3 regions of the Bacillus sp. PK6-026 genome follow, and region 3 is predicted to be linked to each of the others. Evidence: predicted binding sites of a transcription regulator. Region 3 holds the regulator's gene; each other region holds the start of a gene.
What was found. Region 3 encodes Rex, which represses fermentation and respiration genes when NADH is low (regulators of the CRP and FNR family bind a similar motif). Its sites were predicted from a motif close to TTGTGAAATATTTCACAA; they were not measured.

Region 1 (5,161 bases), 1.5 Mb from region 3:
GATGCATACAAGGAACGGAACAAATTTAAGTTTTCCAGTGCCGTTAATCGTTGATAGAAATTCGGAAATTCAAAGGCGACGCCGATTTTCTCATAAAAGGAGCTGTCGGCTTGACTCAATTCTTTCCCCATCACAGAAACCCGGCCTTCATATTGCTTTAAAATACCGATTAATATTTTTTGAATCGTGCTTTTTCCAGCACCGGACGGGCCGAGAAATCCAAAAATTTCACCCTTTTGAATCGAAAAGTCGATTCCTTTCAATACGGGCGTTTTTTGTCCGGGGTATGTGAAGCGAAGCCCGCTGACTTCAATCATGGGATGCATCCTCCTTGGCCGAAAGCCCCTGTCCGATCAATTCGATAAGCAAATCCATCGTTTCGTCATAGCGGTCTTCCCCAATATTTGATTTTTGAAAGGATAAAAGAACAATGGCGCGAATCACACTGACGATCGTCTCCGGTTTTTTTCTGACAAGCCAACCTTTTTCCTGGCCCATTTCAATTAAAGGCTTGAAAAAATCTTCGTCGCTGTCGAAATGCGCCTGCAGCTTTTCTTCGGGGAGTTTGCGGAAGAGTGTCTCGAGTAAGTTGTCATCGTAAACTTGGCGAATGTACGGGTTATCTTCCATCACCGCCAATGCTTCACGCAAAAACTGTGCAAATGTTTTCCCGCTTTCAGAAAATGAAGCCTCAAGCTGGGCGCGGATCTTACTTTCTTCCTGCTGCAAAATCTCAAAATAAAGCTCCTCTTTCGAGTCGAAAAATGTATAAAATGAGCCTTGGGCAATTCCGGCCGAGGCTGTTAGCTCACCAACGCTCGTTTTTTTTCAATCCAAGCTGCGCAAAAAGCTCTCTTCCGCTTTGCACTAAAGCTGAGCGTATCGCTTCCTTTTCTTTTTCGGTAAATTTCGGCATGTCAGTCTCTCCTTGATTTATAAACATATGAATATTTTTATTTTATATTCATATAATGCAATGAGACCGTCTTTTTGTCAATGCATTTTGGTTCAAATTTACCACAATATTTTCATTTGCCCGTCAAATTTAAAGCAAAAAAAAGCACCACTTATAGTTTAAACTATAAGTAGCGCTTCATTTCCATTAATAAGCAAGGCTGAACAGACCTTTAATATGAGTCAGATAACGGACGTTGCTCGCTTCTTTCATCAATGAAGCAGGCAGGCCTTTAAGAGATGTACTGTTCGCGCCGATAACGGCAACTGCGTCTTTGCGGCCAAGGCTTGCAAGCGTGCCTGAGTTGACAGGGCTGAATGTTTCCATTGATTTGTTTTCTAAGTATGCATACAGGTTGTAGCCGATCAGCTCGCCCATTTGCCAAGCGATTTGAGCTGTCGGAGGGTACGGACGGCCATCCGGACCGAAGACAACGGCGCTGTCTCCTGCAACAAATACGTCTTCATGTGATGTAGATTGAAGGAAATCGTTTACAGTTGCGCGTCCGCGGTTCACTTCAAGACCTGACTCGCCGATCAGCGGATTGCCTTGAACACCGCCGGTCCAGACAAATGTATTTGTGACGATTTTTTGCCCGTCTTTCAAATCAACAACGTTTCCTTCTACATTTGTGACAGGCAGTCCTGTCAAGAATTCAACGCCGCGTTTTTCAAGGCTCTTTGTCGCACGTTCGATCAGCTCATCCGGAAGAACCGGCAGGATTTTCGGACCGGCTTCAACAAGCTTCAGCTTGATTTCTTTCGGATCGACACCGTAGCTTCTCGCAAGGTTCGGCATGATATCGGCGAGTTCACCGACAAGCTCGACGCCTGTTAGTCCGCCGCCGCCGATTAGGATCGTAGCATCCGCTTCGTTTTTCGTTTTAGCGTATTCGCGCACGCGCTCTTCAACATGCTTGAAGATCTTGTTTGCATCGTTTGCAGATTTGAGCACCATGCTGTTTTCTTGAAGGCCAGGAATGCCGAAGTAAGCAGTGACAGAACCAAGACCGACGACAAGCGCGTCATACGTCAGGGTAGAGCCGTCAGAAAGAGCGACTTCTTTTTTGTCAACTGAGAACGAGTTGACTTTGGCGATTTTAAGATCGATGTCTTTTCCTTTGAAAAGCTTTGCAAGCGGCATCGCAATGGCCTGTTCTGACACGTTGCCCGCAGCAAGGCGATGCAGTTCTGTGATGATTTGATGTGTCGGGTATTGGTTAACCACTGTGATTTTTGCTTCTTCTTTTGTGTAGTGTTTGCGAACTGTTAAAGCAGACAGTAATCCGCCGTAACCAGCGCCTAAAATGACGATATGTTTTGACATCGTGAATCCTCCGTCCTTATTCTGAATGTATAGTGATTATTTTTGTTTTTCGCGTTCTGACATGATTTGCAGGTAGCTTTGAACAAAGCGGAACATCTTTTGGGCCTGCGGATCTTTAAGCATTTTCAGCAAACCGAAAAGTCCGATGACTTCATTGCTTTCGTCAGCGCGGTCTTTTGCTTCAATGGCGGTAGCCGCGATTTCTTTTGCCGTATCTTTGACAGGCTCAAGAATTTCTGTGATGGCACCGACCGTATCATTTTTTAATACTTCATCAGTTGCAACGGATTGTGCGAAATCGTAAGACTTTGTCAAAATGTTGACCAGTTCTGTCAGCTTTGGAAGCTGGTCGACTAAAACAGTCAAAGACTCCTGTACTTCAGGTTTTAGCAGTTGATCGATAAGATCGCGTTGGCTTTGGCTTACAGATTCGTTTGTTTGATCAGCTGTTTGATCGATTGTTTCCGGCATAACCAATTCTCCTTTTCAATAAGCGATGTGCTGTTTTTTGAAGGAACCCCTTTTTCACAGTTTGTGAATTTGTGCACAAACAAGTCCGCAAAAAGGTTCTCCCCTTTTGTGTTTGTTTTGCTGTTTTCAGTCTGGAATTCCCGAAAACCCGCAATCTCAAAACACGCTGTATTTTTTACTACTAAATGATAACACTTTTTGAACAAAAAATGAACGTGATTGTTTCGGAAATGAAATAAAATCATAGAAAACTTTATATATAGGGCTTCTTTCATCCCTTTCATTTCCTATATTGTGTCTTTTTTTACGAAACGTCCCATTCACACGTCATGATAGAGTCGTGCGAACATTTCCTAGAAACGCATCTAGTTTACATAATGAAATTATCGTTATCTCGGTTAATCTTCATCTTTAACATCCGGATCTTCGGGGATGGGTTCGTTCAGAACGGATTCCGCCCACTCTTTATACTTTTCCATCTGTTCCATATGGGTATTGAATTGATCTTTGTTGATTAAATGCTGCTGTCCGTCGAAGACGGTGCGAATTTTCTTTTCTCTCACAAGCTGTTCAACATATGCTTCTGAAAGCGTTAAATATTCTGCGGTTTCCTTTATCGTCAAGTACATGTTTTAGTTCCTCTCGTTTTGATTTAGGCGAACGTTGCGATTTTAGGATCATACGATAAGATATATCAGTTTAGATGATGGAGGCCTATTTCTATGTATTCAAAATGGAATTCTGAAACGTCTTATCCGCCTTCAGCCCCGCACATGCACACCGGCCAATCTTCTCAGCAGATGAATCAAAGGCTGAAAAATCTCGAAGATCAAATGGAATTGCTGATCAAACTCATGGAATGCAACAATCAGCTGCTGCGTTCAATTGAAGAGCAGCAAAACCGCGTCTGCGCGGCCGGCGGAGGTTCGGTTATCGTCAGAATGTGAGTTTTTGGTCTTAAAATAAAAAGAGGAAGGACGTGTCCTTCTTCTTTGTCTGCAAGCCTTATCCAGTATACTACAGATTTTTTTGCGCTGAAAGGCCGGCAATTTCATCGTATGTTTGACGATTTTCCAATGTTGACAAATCGCCTGCCGGCTCGTTCAAATAGGCAGCTCTGATCAGCCGTCTCATCACTTTTGCATTTCTCGTCTTCGGCAGACCGCTGACAAAGTAAACCGCTTTTGGCTTGATCGCTTTACCGATCGCGTCAGAGGCGAGGTTCAGCAAATCATCTTTTAGTTTTTCCGACGGCTTTTCCGACTGTGTGAGGACGACAAAGCAGACGGCAGCCTGACCTTTGAGCTGATCCGGAACGCCGATAACGCCTGCTTCCGCCACCGCTGGATGGCCGACCAGTACGGACTCTATTTCGGCGGGCCCGATCCTTTTCCCAGCAGTATTGATCACATCATCAGAACGTCCGCTGATCGTCCAGTAGCCGTTTTCATCACGTTTTGCCCAATCGCCATGCACCCAGACGTCAGTCCAGCGGCTCCAATATGCTTTTTCATATCTGGAAGGCTCCTTCCAAAAACCGTTCGTCATGCCGACCCACGGCTTTGTCAGGACAAGCTCCCCGACTTCATTGACGACTTCCTCCCCTTTTTCGTTGAAGACATTGGCCGCCATGCCAGGCAGAGGCGAATTAAACGTCATCGGCGTGATTGGCCGCAGGAGCACATTGCCCAAAATGCCGCCTGAAATTTCCGTTCCTCCTGAATAATTAAAAATAGGAATCCGCTCTTTTCCAGCATGGCGGAACAGCCATATCCACGGTTCATAATTCCATGGTTCTCCCGTTGAGCCGATTGCCTTCAGACTGCTCAGGTCGCATTGATGAAGAAAATTTTCGCCGTGCTGCATCAGTGAGCGAATGAGCGTCGGAGAGACGCCGAGATGCGACACCTGGTGTCTGCTGACAAGCTCCCACAGCCGACTCGGGGCCGGGAAATCCGGTGCTCCGTCATACAGCAAAACTGCCGCTCCGTTTATGAGTCCCCCGAATATTAAAAACGGTCCCATCATCCAGCCCATGTCTGTAAACCAGAAAAACGTGTCCCCTTGTTTGACATCCATCCCGAAGCCCGCATCAAATGCAGCTTTCAGCGGAAAACCGGCGTGGGTATGAACCGCTCCCTTCGGTTGTCCTGTCGTGCCTGATGTGTAAAGCAGCATGAGCGGATCTGAACTGTCCATTTCTTCTGTCATCTGGAGAGGATCGCTTTTCATCAATTCATTCCAGTCTATATCTCTCTTATGATTCCAATCTTGTTCGCCATCGTGAAGCCGGCAGACGACAACTTTTTGGACAGTGAGGGCGCGGTCTGCTGCTTTGTCAGCTTCTTTCTTCATACAGACCTTCTTTCCCCTTCGCAAAAAGGCATCTGCCGTGACAAGAATTTTTGC
Region 2 (5,161 bases), 1.5 Mb from region 3:
CGACATATCTGATGCCCGGACCGTCAACGGTGCCGAATGTTTCGATCGAATGAATATTTCCATCCATGATGAAGATCACCTCTTTTTATGGGGCGGAGCGCCTCGGCCGCGCTCCGCTTTATGCTCGTTACATCGATTCATGGAAGGTACGGCTGATAACGTCTAACTGCTGTTCTTTCGTCAGCTTAATAAAGTTGACCGCATAGCCTGAGACGCGAATCGTTAACTGCGGATATTCCTCCGGATGTTCCATGGCGTCGAGCAATGTTTCTCTGTTAAATACGTTTACATTTAAGTGATGCCCTGTTTTTGCGGCGTAACCGTCAAGGATGCTTGATAAATTGACGGCGCGGCTCTCTTCGTCTTTGCCAAGCGCTTTCGGGACGATCGAAAAGGTGTTGGATATGCCGTCGAGCGCATAGCTGTAAGGCAGCTTTGCCACTGAAGACAGCGATGCAAGCGTTCCTTTAGTATCGCGGCCGTGCATCGGATTCGCGCCTGGAGCAAACGGTTCTCCCGCCCGGCGTCCATCCGGCGTATTTCCGGTTTTCTTGCCGTAAACGACGTTTGACGTGATCGTTAAAATTGACATGGTATGAACAGACTGGCGATATGTCTGGTGCTTGCGCAGTTTTTTCATAAAGCGCTTGACAATGTCAACGGCGATCGCGTCGACGCGGTCATCATTATTTCCGTACTTAGGAAAGTCGCCTTCTGTTTCAAAATCGACGGCAATGCCGTTTTCATCGCGGACAACATTGACTTTGGCATATTTGATAGCGCTTAACGAATCGGCCACAACGCTCAAGCCGGCGATCCCGGTGGCCATCGTCCGCAAAATGTCCGTGTCGTGTAGCGCCATTTCAATTCTTTCATAGCAATATTTATCATGCATGTAGTGAATGACATTGAGCGTATTGATGTACAAGCCTGCAAGCCATTCCATCGTCTGATCGAATTTATGCATGACCTCGTCATAGTCCAGCACATCGGAAGCAACCGGAGGCATTTCCGGACCGACTTGCATTTTATGCTTTTCGTCTTTTCCGCCATTAATCGCATATAAAAGCGCTTTCGCCAAGTTGGCGCGTGCTCCGAAGAACTGCATTTGTTTGCCGATTGCCATTGCCGATACACAGCAGGCGATGCCGTAGTCATCCCCGTATTCAGGACGCATGATATCGTCATTTTCGTATTGAATCGAGCTCGTTTTAATCGACATTTTGGCACAGTAGTTTTTAAACTTTTGCGGCAGCCTGACAGACCAAAGGACGGTTAAATTTGGTTCCGGCGCCGGACCTAAATTGTCAAGCGTATGCAGGAAACGGAACGAGTTTTTCGTGACGAGTGCGCGTCCGTCGTGCGCTATTCCGCCGATTGATTCTGTCACCCACGTCGGATCGCCGCTGAACAGCTCATTGTAGTCAGGTGTGCGTGCAAATTTGACCAAGCGCAGCTTCATGACAAAATGGTCGACAAGCTCTTGGGCCTCCTGTTCTGTTAATGCGCCCGTTTTCAAATCTCTTTCGATGTATATATCAAGGAACGTGGACACGCGGCCAAGGCTCATTGCTGCTCCATTTTGCTCTTTAATGGCAGCCAAATAGGCAAAATACAGCCATTGAAATGCTTCTCTTGCATTCGCCGCAGGCTCGGAAATGTCAAAGCCATAACTTGCTGCAAGTGCTTTAAGTTCATTCAATGCCCGGATTTGTTCTGACAATTCTTCACGAAGGCGGATGTTTTCTTCAGACATCACGCGAGAGGTGCCGGCCGCATCTTTTTTCTTTTCATCGATCAGGAAGTCCACGCCGTAAAGCGCCACTCTCCGGTAATCGCCGATGATGCGCCCGCGCCCGTAAGCATCAGGCAGTCCGGTAATGATTCCGACCTTTCGGGCGAGTTTCATTTCGTCCGTATACGCGTCAAACACGCCTTGGTTATGGGTTTTGCGGTAATCGGTAAAGATTCTTTCCACTTCTTCATTCAATTCAAAACCATAGGATTCACATGCTTGTTTCGCCATGCGAATGCCGCCGAAAGGCTGAAGCGACCGTTTAAACGGCTCATCGGTTTGAACGCCGACGACTTTTTCCAAGTCTTTGTCCAAATAGCCGGGACCGTGCGAGGTAATCGTTGAGACGATCTCTGTATCCATATCGAGGACGCCTCCGTTTTCACGCTCTTTTTTTGTCAAGTCCATTACGTGATCCCATAATGCCGATGTAGCTTCCGTCGGAGGTTCGAGAAACGATTCGTCACCTTGATATGGCTCAAAGTTCGAGAGAATAAAATCGCGGACATTGACTTCTTTTTGCCAAACGTTTGTGGTGAAACCTTTCCATTGTTCCATTTAAATCCCCCTCTTTTCAAGTTGAAATGATATAACAGTTGTTGCATTTATATCTTATGTTTAATATAACAGTTTTGAATGTGATAAAAATCACATATTTTGTGAAATAGTTAACAAATTTAAGAAAGTTCTTTGAACATCGCGTTTTTCCTAATATAGGATGTTGTTTGAAGCAATTTTCTTATTTGAATCTGTATTATAATAAAGTCAAATAAAATGAAAACTGTTATATAAAAAAACCGGCTAAACAGCCGGCTTGCGCAGAAGTATTTATCATCAGTCGAGGGATACGAACTGATTGCCGAATGCTTCGATAGTGCTTTTCAAGACATAGCTGCCTCGGGGGAGCTGGTGAAATTCATAGCACCCTTTCGAATCGACCGCTTTTGTCTGCAGTAAAACGCCTGACAAATCATAAACATGAATGTAATGGTCCTCTTTTTTAAGTTGGCTTTTGAGATGTTCCGGGATTTCCCCGGCAATCGTGTACTCCGCTTCTGACGTTTTCTTTTCACCGATTTGTTCGAGGATTTCCAGGTCCAGCCCCTGCTCTTTTCGATGATTTTTGCAGGACCGCACTGCTCTTTTTTGTGTCTCGAATGTTTGATACAGGTTTTCGATCGACCTCATGTGAAAGCTGATATCCCAATGTTTCATAGCTTTTTGAAACGCTTGGCGCCCCAATTTTTGCCGGGTTTTGTCATCGTCGAGCAGCAGGCGCAGCTTTTCAGTAAGCGCTTCGCTGTCTGCCGGGGGAACAAGCAATCCGTTCGCACCGTCATCAATGATTTCTTTTACCCCGCCTACGTTTGTCGCCAGCACAGGTTTTGCGGAGAACTGCCCTTCCAGGATGACGAGCGGAAATGTATCGTGAAGCGACGGCAAAACAATGACATCACTAATATTCATTAAGTCAGGTATATCTTTTCGCTTTCCGAGAAAAGAGACCGCCGACGCGATACCGAGCTTTTCGGACAGGCTTTGCAGAGTTTCGAGCTCCGGACCCTCGCCTGCGAGAAGGCAGTGAAAATCATCCCTTTCGCACCGCAGTTTATAAAGCGCTTCGATCAAATAGCGGTGTCCTTTCACCGGAACGAGCCGCGCCGGACAGAGAATGATCTTTTTTCCTTGATGCGGGAGGTTTTTAGGGAGATTATTTTTCTTTTCGATAAAGGGTGTTTTTACAATTCCATACGGGATGACTCGGATGTTCGAAGGCGTCACACCAATTTGAATCAGCTCGTGTTTCAGCCATTCGCACGGAACGGCCACAACGTCTCCAGACATTGCGCCCAAACATTCTTCGATTTTCATGTATTGCTGTTCCTGGCCGCTTTTCTCGTCAAATTCCCCGGTAATCTTTGCTTCATGATATTTAAAGTTATGGAGGGACACGATTAAAGGCGTGTGCTGAGGTTTGGAACGGGCCAGTGCTCTTGCCGTCATAAAATCGTGGCAGTGGATCAAATCATACTTCTTAAGATCAAACTGTTTAACAGCTTGTTCCAAACTGTAGCGCTCCATTTCACGCCAATATATCCACAGGGGATATTTTTCGGTATAAGCTGTTTGAAGACGGTGAATCAGCTCATGTTTTAACCGGTGTTTATCGGCCGGCTGCTGATCGGCGACCTGAATGTTGAGCCATCGGGTATCGTGCGACATTAAATCGACAGAATGCCCTTCTCCTTCCAAGCTTTTTCTAAGGATATCAATATAGGTAGACGGGCCGTTTGTATGTGGAGAGTATCGATAATAAGCCAGCAAAATGTTCATATATTTCCCCCTGCCTGCTGTTAAACTTATTGAAATGAAATCTCTTAGCATTATATGGCCTCAGCTGAAAAAAGTACGAAGTGAATGGAAAGCCTTTTCAATAAAGAAAACCCATTGCCTTAAGCAATGGGAGCTGTCATGAAGAAGCTAATATTTGAACGATTTTATCTTCAATATCCTTTCCTTTTTCATCATCCACGAGCTGATTGAGAAGAATGGAGAAAATCAATGTCTCGCCGCTTGCAGTATCGATATAGCCCGATAAGGTACTGACGGTTGAAAGAGAGCCTGTTTTCGCTCTGACTTTGCCTTTTAGAGCCGGGTCTTTCAGCCGGTTTCTTAATGTGCCGCCGACCATTCTGTCGCTTTCTCCCGCAACCGGGAGTGAACGGGTAAACGACGGAAACCATTTCTCTTCTTGAACGGAATACAATAGCTTTGTGATCTGGTCGGCAGAAATCAAATTGATATGCGAGATGCCTGAGCCGTCTCTGAGAACGATCTTCTCTGTGTCCATTCCAAATCCCTGCAGTTCTTTATTCAACACTTCCAGACCTTGATCCCAGCTTCCTTCACGGCTCGCGGCTTTTCCCATTTCCTTGATCAGTGTTTCGCCATGGCCGTTGTTGCTGAGCTTCATAAAGGGGATCATCAGCTCTGAAAGCGGCATGGATTGATGTGCGGTGATGCGGCGCGCTTTTTTTGGCGCTTTGCCGGTTTTAGTCTCTCCCAGGATTCGAATGCCTTGTTGCTGTAAAGCCTGTTTAAATAAATCGAGTGCATATTCTGACGACTCCCAAACCGCAACCCATTGTCTGACCCTTGAAGCGCCTTGTGGAATCGTCCCTTTGATTTGGATGGTATTTCCGCCGTGTTCCCTTTTAATCGTGATATCTTTTTTTCCGTCTGCAGCAACGGTCTTGGCACCGTTTTCGATTTTGACATGATTAGTTTGCGGAGTAAGCGATACAACGGGTTTTTTCCCGGTTTTGCCGTCAGGATTCACGTCGATGATGACCGTTCCGGCATCAT
Region 3 (5,161 bases):
CCATGTAAGGAGACGCATATCCGCGGTCAAACTGCATACCTTCAACCACTTCAAGCTCTGTTGTGAATCCTTTTGATTCTTCGATCGTGATGACACCGTCGTTGCCGACGCGCTCCATCGCTTCAGCGATCAGGCTTCCGACTTCTTCGTCAGCAGCGGAGATTGAAGCAACTTGTGCGATTGATTCTTTGCCTTCGATTGGTTTGGAGATTTCTTTCAGGCTTTCAACCGCTACAGCCACAGCCTGCTCGATACCTTTGCGCACGCCTACAGGGTTAGCGCCGGCAGTTACGTTTTTAAGACCTTCGCGAATCATCGCTTGAGCTAGAACTGTCGCTGTTGTTGTACCGTCACCGGCAACATCGTTTGTTTTGCTCGCAACTTCAGCAACAAGCTTTGCGCCCATGTTTTCGAACGCGTCTTCAAGCTCGATTTCTTTCGCGATGGTAACACCGTCGTTTGTGATTAATGGAGAACCGAATTTTTTCTCAAGAACGACGTTGCGTCCTTTAGGTCCCAAAGTTACCTTTACAGCATCCGCCAATGCATCTACACCGCGCAGCATTGAACGGCGGGCTTCTTCGCTAAACTTAATATCTTTTGCCATGTTATTCGAACCTCCTATATAATTGTCTCGTTTTTATTTATGACTTAGCCGATAACAGCTAAAATGTCGCTTTCACGCAAGATTAAGTAGTCAGTACCTTCATATTTCACTTCGGTACCTGCATATTTTGAGAAGATGATGCGGTCGCCTGTTTTCACTTCTAATGCAACGCGCTCTCCGCTCTCTAACACACGGCCTGAACCGGCTGCAACCACTTTACCCTCTTGTGGTTTTTCTTTTGCGGAGTCAGGAAGTACGATTCCGCTGGCAGTTTTTTCTTCAGACTCAACGAGCTCAATGACAACGCGATCACCTAATGGCTTTAACAATGAAACAACCTCCTCAATATTTTCATATGTAATTTTAGCACTCGCACTCGGTGAGTGCTAACACAATTCTTATAATAAAGAATCTCCCAGGCAATTTCAAGTGATAAGGTCAAATTTTTTTGCGCTTACATTTCTCCGCATGTCCTTATCATCCTATAATTTAAAAAGAGTGTGTTACAATAAACATAGTCTGAATTAGATTTTTAGAAAAGGAGTACATAAAGCTTGAGAAAACAATACTGGTTTATTATATTGGCATACGTTCTCATGCAATTGTCGGCCGCTGTCGGCTTGCCTCTTCTTTACTTTTTGGGAGTGGGCAAAGGACAGCCAAAGGCTGAAGCCCAGCTTACATTGACAGGCGTCTGGTCTGTCATCGCGTTTACCCTCTGTCTCGTTATCGTGCTGCTGATTTTGCGGACGGTGCCGAAGACGACGCTTCGCAACCGCCCGAAAGCATCGGTTGGAGCGTCAATCGGATGGGCGGTAGCCGGCGTTTTTCTCGCTTTGTTTTCGCAGTCAATTGCCGCTTCGATCGAAATGTACTTGTTCGGGGTCAACCCGGAATCGGAAAATACGCAGCGGATCATGGAAATCATCACCGCATTGCCGCTGATGGTGTTTGTCTCTTCTGTATTCGGACCGATTCTTGAAGAAATCATTTTCAGAAAGATCATTTTCGGTGCAATCTATGAGAAAACGAATTTTTTCATTGCCGCTTTGTTCAGTTCGGTGCTCTTCTCGGTCGTCCATTTGGATTTCAGCCATCTGCTCATTTATACAGCAATGGGATTCACATTCTCCTTTTTATATGTCAGAACCAACCGGATTATCGTGCCTATTTTCGCCCATGTCGCCATGAATACGCTCGTCGTCTTACTGCAGACATTCCGGGAGCCTATTGAAGAATATTTGAAACACGTCGAGAAAATGCAAATGATTATTGGAGGATTTCTATGATGAGAAGCCCTAAATTCTGGGGAGCGATTTATTTATTAACGGGTGTGCTGTTTACATATCTGGCGGCAACCTCGCCCGGAAGCATGTGGTCTTTTTACACGATCCTGCTGATGCTTTTCGCAGCCTATAATATCAGCATTTCCTTTAAAATGTTCGCCCTGGCCGGCAAGATGAAACGAAAAGATCAATAGCCTTTTTTGTGAAGGAAAAGAGCCATTCTGAAAAAGAATGGCTCTTATTTAGTATGGTCGTTCAAAAACGCTTGATTTTCCTCTTGAATCATTGTTTTTTGCGCCTGCCTGTAGGATATTCTTGAAATCACGATACTGATTTCATAAAGAATGAGCAATGGCACTGAGACCATTAAATGCGACAAAAGCTCAGGCGGTGTAATGAGGGCCGCGATGACGAACAACACAAAATATGCGTATTTTCTGATTTTCGCCAAAAACATCGGCGTCACGAGGCCGAGCCTTGTGATAAACATGATGACCACAGGCATCTGAAACAATAAGCCAAAAGGAAGCGTCAACTGAAGCAGAAACTGAAAATATTCGTGTATTCCGATGACCTGGTTGACATTCAGATCATCTGAGACTCTCGTCATAAAGTCCACGACAAACGGAAATAAAATAAAGTAAGAAAAGGCAATGCCGCCTAAAAAAAGAATAATCGATATCGGAATATAGCTGAGCGTCACTTTTCGTTCCTTTTCATACAGCCCCGGGCTAATGAAAGCCCACAGCTGGTATAAAACAAGCGGCGAAGTCAAGACGGCGCCGATGATGAACGCGAACTGCACGTACACAAATAAAGGATCGGTCAGCTTGAACGCGTTGAGCGTCAGCAGCTTTGCTTCATCCGTCTGCTGCAGATAGATAATCAGCGGCTTTGCCAATAAAAAGCCTGCCACAACAAATAAAACAAAAAAGAAAAAAGTGATCACAAGCCGTCTGCGTAGTTCTGTGATATGTTCTATCAGCGACATTTCTCTTTCCTTCATAAATGTCATCCTATCCTACTGATCTTCTTTCTTTTTATCGGAATCGTCGTCAGCCAAACCTTTTGTCGCATTCTTAAACTCCCTCAGCGTGTTTCCCGCCGCTCTTCCCAGCTCGGGAAGTTTTTTCGGGCCGAATATCAAAAGCGCCACCACGACAATTAAAATAAAGCTTCCAGGACCGATTGGCATAAAGCCTGCCCCCTTTCCTTTATTTTTCGTTTTCCGTTTTACTTTTCCTGCATTGAATAATGTTTCATGAAATACACCAGCGACTGAAGTTCAACCGCCAAATCTATATGATGAATGCGAATGTGTTCCGGCACATTCAAGCGGGCCGGCGTGAAATTAAGAATGCCTTTAATGCCAAGCGCCACCAGCCTGTCTGTAATCGACTGTGCGGCTTGAGCCGGTACCGTCAAAATGGCGACGGGGATATCATCCGTCATATGCTCTTCAAGTCTATTCAGATCATAGACGGGAACACCGCCGACCTCGGTTCCGATTTTTTCCTCATTGATGTCAAACGCCATGGCGATTTTTGTATTATTATTTTTGATAAAATTGTAATGGAGAAAGGCTGTCCCCAAATTCCCCACGCCAATGAGCGTTACGTTCGTCATTTCATCCTGATCAAGCGTCTTTCTGAAAAAGGACAGCAAATAATTGACATTGTAGCCGTATCCTTTTTTTCCGAGCGCGCCGAAGTACGAGAAGTCCCTGCGGATGGTCGCAGAATCGACTTTGACGGCATCGCTCAGCTCAGCGGAAGATACACGCTGTTTTCCGGATGCATGAAGGTTTTTTAAAAAACGATAATATAATGGCAACCGTTTCGCTGTCGCTTGCGGAATTTTTGAATGATCCATGTTCATAAACTAATCCTCCATGTCTACATCAGCTTTTTCCCTTTTATAGTCACCGTTTTTCCCACCTGTCTTTTCGAGAAGAAAGGTCGGTCCTATCACCATTCCCTTATCCGCCGCTTTGCACATGTCATATACGGTCAGCGCACATACGGAGGCCGAAGTTAACGCTTCCATTTCCACACCTGTGCTCCCTTTGGTCTTCACTTTAGATTGAATATGCAGGATGCTCTTCTGTTCTTTCTCCTCCCAGCGAAAGGCGATGTCGACTCCTTTCAGAGCGATCGGATGGCACATCGGGATGATGGCGGATGTCTGTTTTGCGGCCATGATTCCGGCCACTTGCGCCACCGCCAATACATCGCCCTTTCCGATTTCCCGGTTTTTGATTTTTTCATGTACTGTTCGATTCATAGACACGCTTGAAACAGCCGCAGCTGTGCGTACTGAAGCTTCCTTTTCGCTTATATCAACCATCTTGGCTCTGCCTTGTTCATTAAAATGTGTAAACTCATTCATGTTCTGAACTCTCCTTATAACGATCATACACTATTTTTTTCATTCTGTCTTTTTCTTTGGCTAAAATCTTCCAGACTTCACTTAATTGTTTGCTGACTGCGCAGTGATAGGCTACACTTAAAATAGCAGACAAGAGGTGAAAGATCATGATGATTTTACAAGTGAACCAACTTTCAAAATCGTTTGGAGCCGATACGATTTTAACGAATATAAAACTCGAAGTCAGATCTCGGGACCGGATTGCGATCGTCGGACGCAACGGCGCCGGAAAATCGACTCTTCTAAAGATTATCGCAGGAAAACTTTCATATGAAAAGGGGGACATCATCAAGCCGAAAGATTTGACGATGGGCTACCTTGACCAGCATTCCGGCCTCGATTCCAAGCTGACGCTCAAAGAGGAATTGCTGTCGGTATTTGATTTTCTAAAAAAAATGGAAAAAGAAATGCGCGCGATCGAGGAAAAGATGGCGCAGGCCGGACCGGACATGCTTGAATCATTGATGAAGACGTATGACAGGCTTCAGCAGGAGTTCAAGGACAAAGGCGGCTACCAATATGAGGCAGAGGTCAGATCCGTCATGCACGGGCTCGGCTTTGCGGGATTTGACGACTCCGTCCGCGTCCAGGACTTAAGCGGAGGTCAAAAAACAAGACTTGCCCTCGGAAAAATGCTTTTGACAAAACCCGACCTCCTCATTTTGGACGAACCGACAAACCACTTGGATATCGATACCCTGACATGGCTTGAACAATATTTGCAAAATTACAGCGGAGCGATTTTAATCGTTTCCCATGACAGGTACTTTCTTGACAAAGTGGTTACCCAAGTTTACGAGATCAGCCGGTCCCAAAGCAAAAAATATACCGGGAACTACAG

Region 1: the regulator Rex is predicted to act here: its motif matches at 2,814-2,831, upstream of M1D59_RS10940 (helical membrane plugin domain-containing protein).
Region 2: the regulator Rex is predicted to act here: its motif matches at 2,453-2,470, upstream of pflB (formate C-acetyltransferase).

The regions. Positions count from the first base shown of each region.
Region 1 is NZ_CP096418.1:2,118,218-2,123,378, forward strand. It holds gene M1D59_RS10925 (ABC transporter ATP-binding protein) at 1-317, opposite strand, end outside; gene M1D59_RS10930 (hypothetical protein) at 310-729, opposite strand; gene M1D59_RS10935 (NAD(P)/FAD-dependent oxidoreductase) at 1,103-2,281, opposite strand; gene M1D59_RS10940 (helical membrane plugin domain-containing protein) at 2,318-2,752, opposite strand; gene M1D59_RS10945 (excisionase family DNA-binding protein) at 3,151-3,381, opposite strand; gene M1D59_RS10950 (hypothetical protein) at 3,475-3,699, shown strand; gene M1D59_RS10955 (AMP-binding protein) at 3,770-5,161, opposite strand, start outside.
Region 2 is NZ_CP096418.1:2,110,459-2,115,619, forward strand. It holds gene pflA (pyruvate formate-lyase-activating protein) at 1-67, opposite strand, end outside; gene pflB (formate C-acetyltransferase) at 128-2,353, opposite strand; gene M1D59_RS10905 (glycosyltransferase family 4 protein) at 2,630-4,129, opposite strand; gene dacB (D-alanyl-D-alanine carboxypeptidase/D-alanyl-D-alanine endopeptidase) at 4,266-5,161, opposite strand, start outside.
Region 3 is NZ_CP096418.1:641,203-646,363, reverse strand. It holds gene groL (chaperonin GroEL) at 1-607, opposite strand, end outside; gene groES (co-chaperone GroES) at 652-936, opposite strand; gene M1D59_RS03245 (CPBP family intramembrane glutamic endopeptidase) at 1,162-1,896, shown strand; gene M1D59_RS03240 (YdiK family protein) at 1,896-2,087, shown strand; gene tatC (twin-arginine translocase subunit TatC) at 2,132-2,908, opposite strand; gene M1D59_RS03230 (twin-arginine translocase TatA/TatE family subunit) at 2,915-3,088, opposite strand; gene M1D59_RS03225 (redox-sensing transcriptional repressor Rex) at 3,127-3,771, opposite strand; gene moaC (cyclic pyranopterin monophosphate synthase MoaC) at 3,775-4,281, opposite strand; gene M1D59_RS03215 (ABC-F family ATP-binding cassette domain-containing protein) at 4,428-5,161, shown strand, end outside.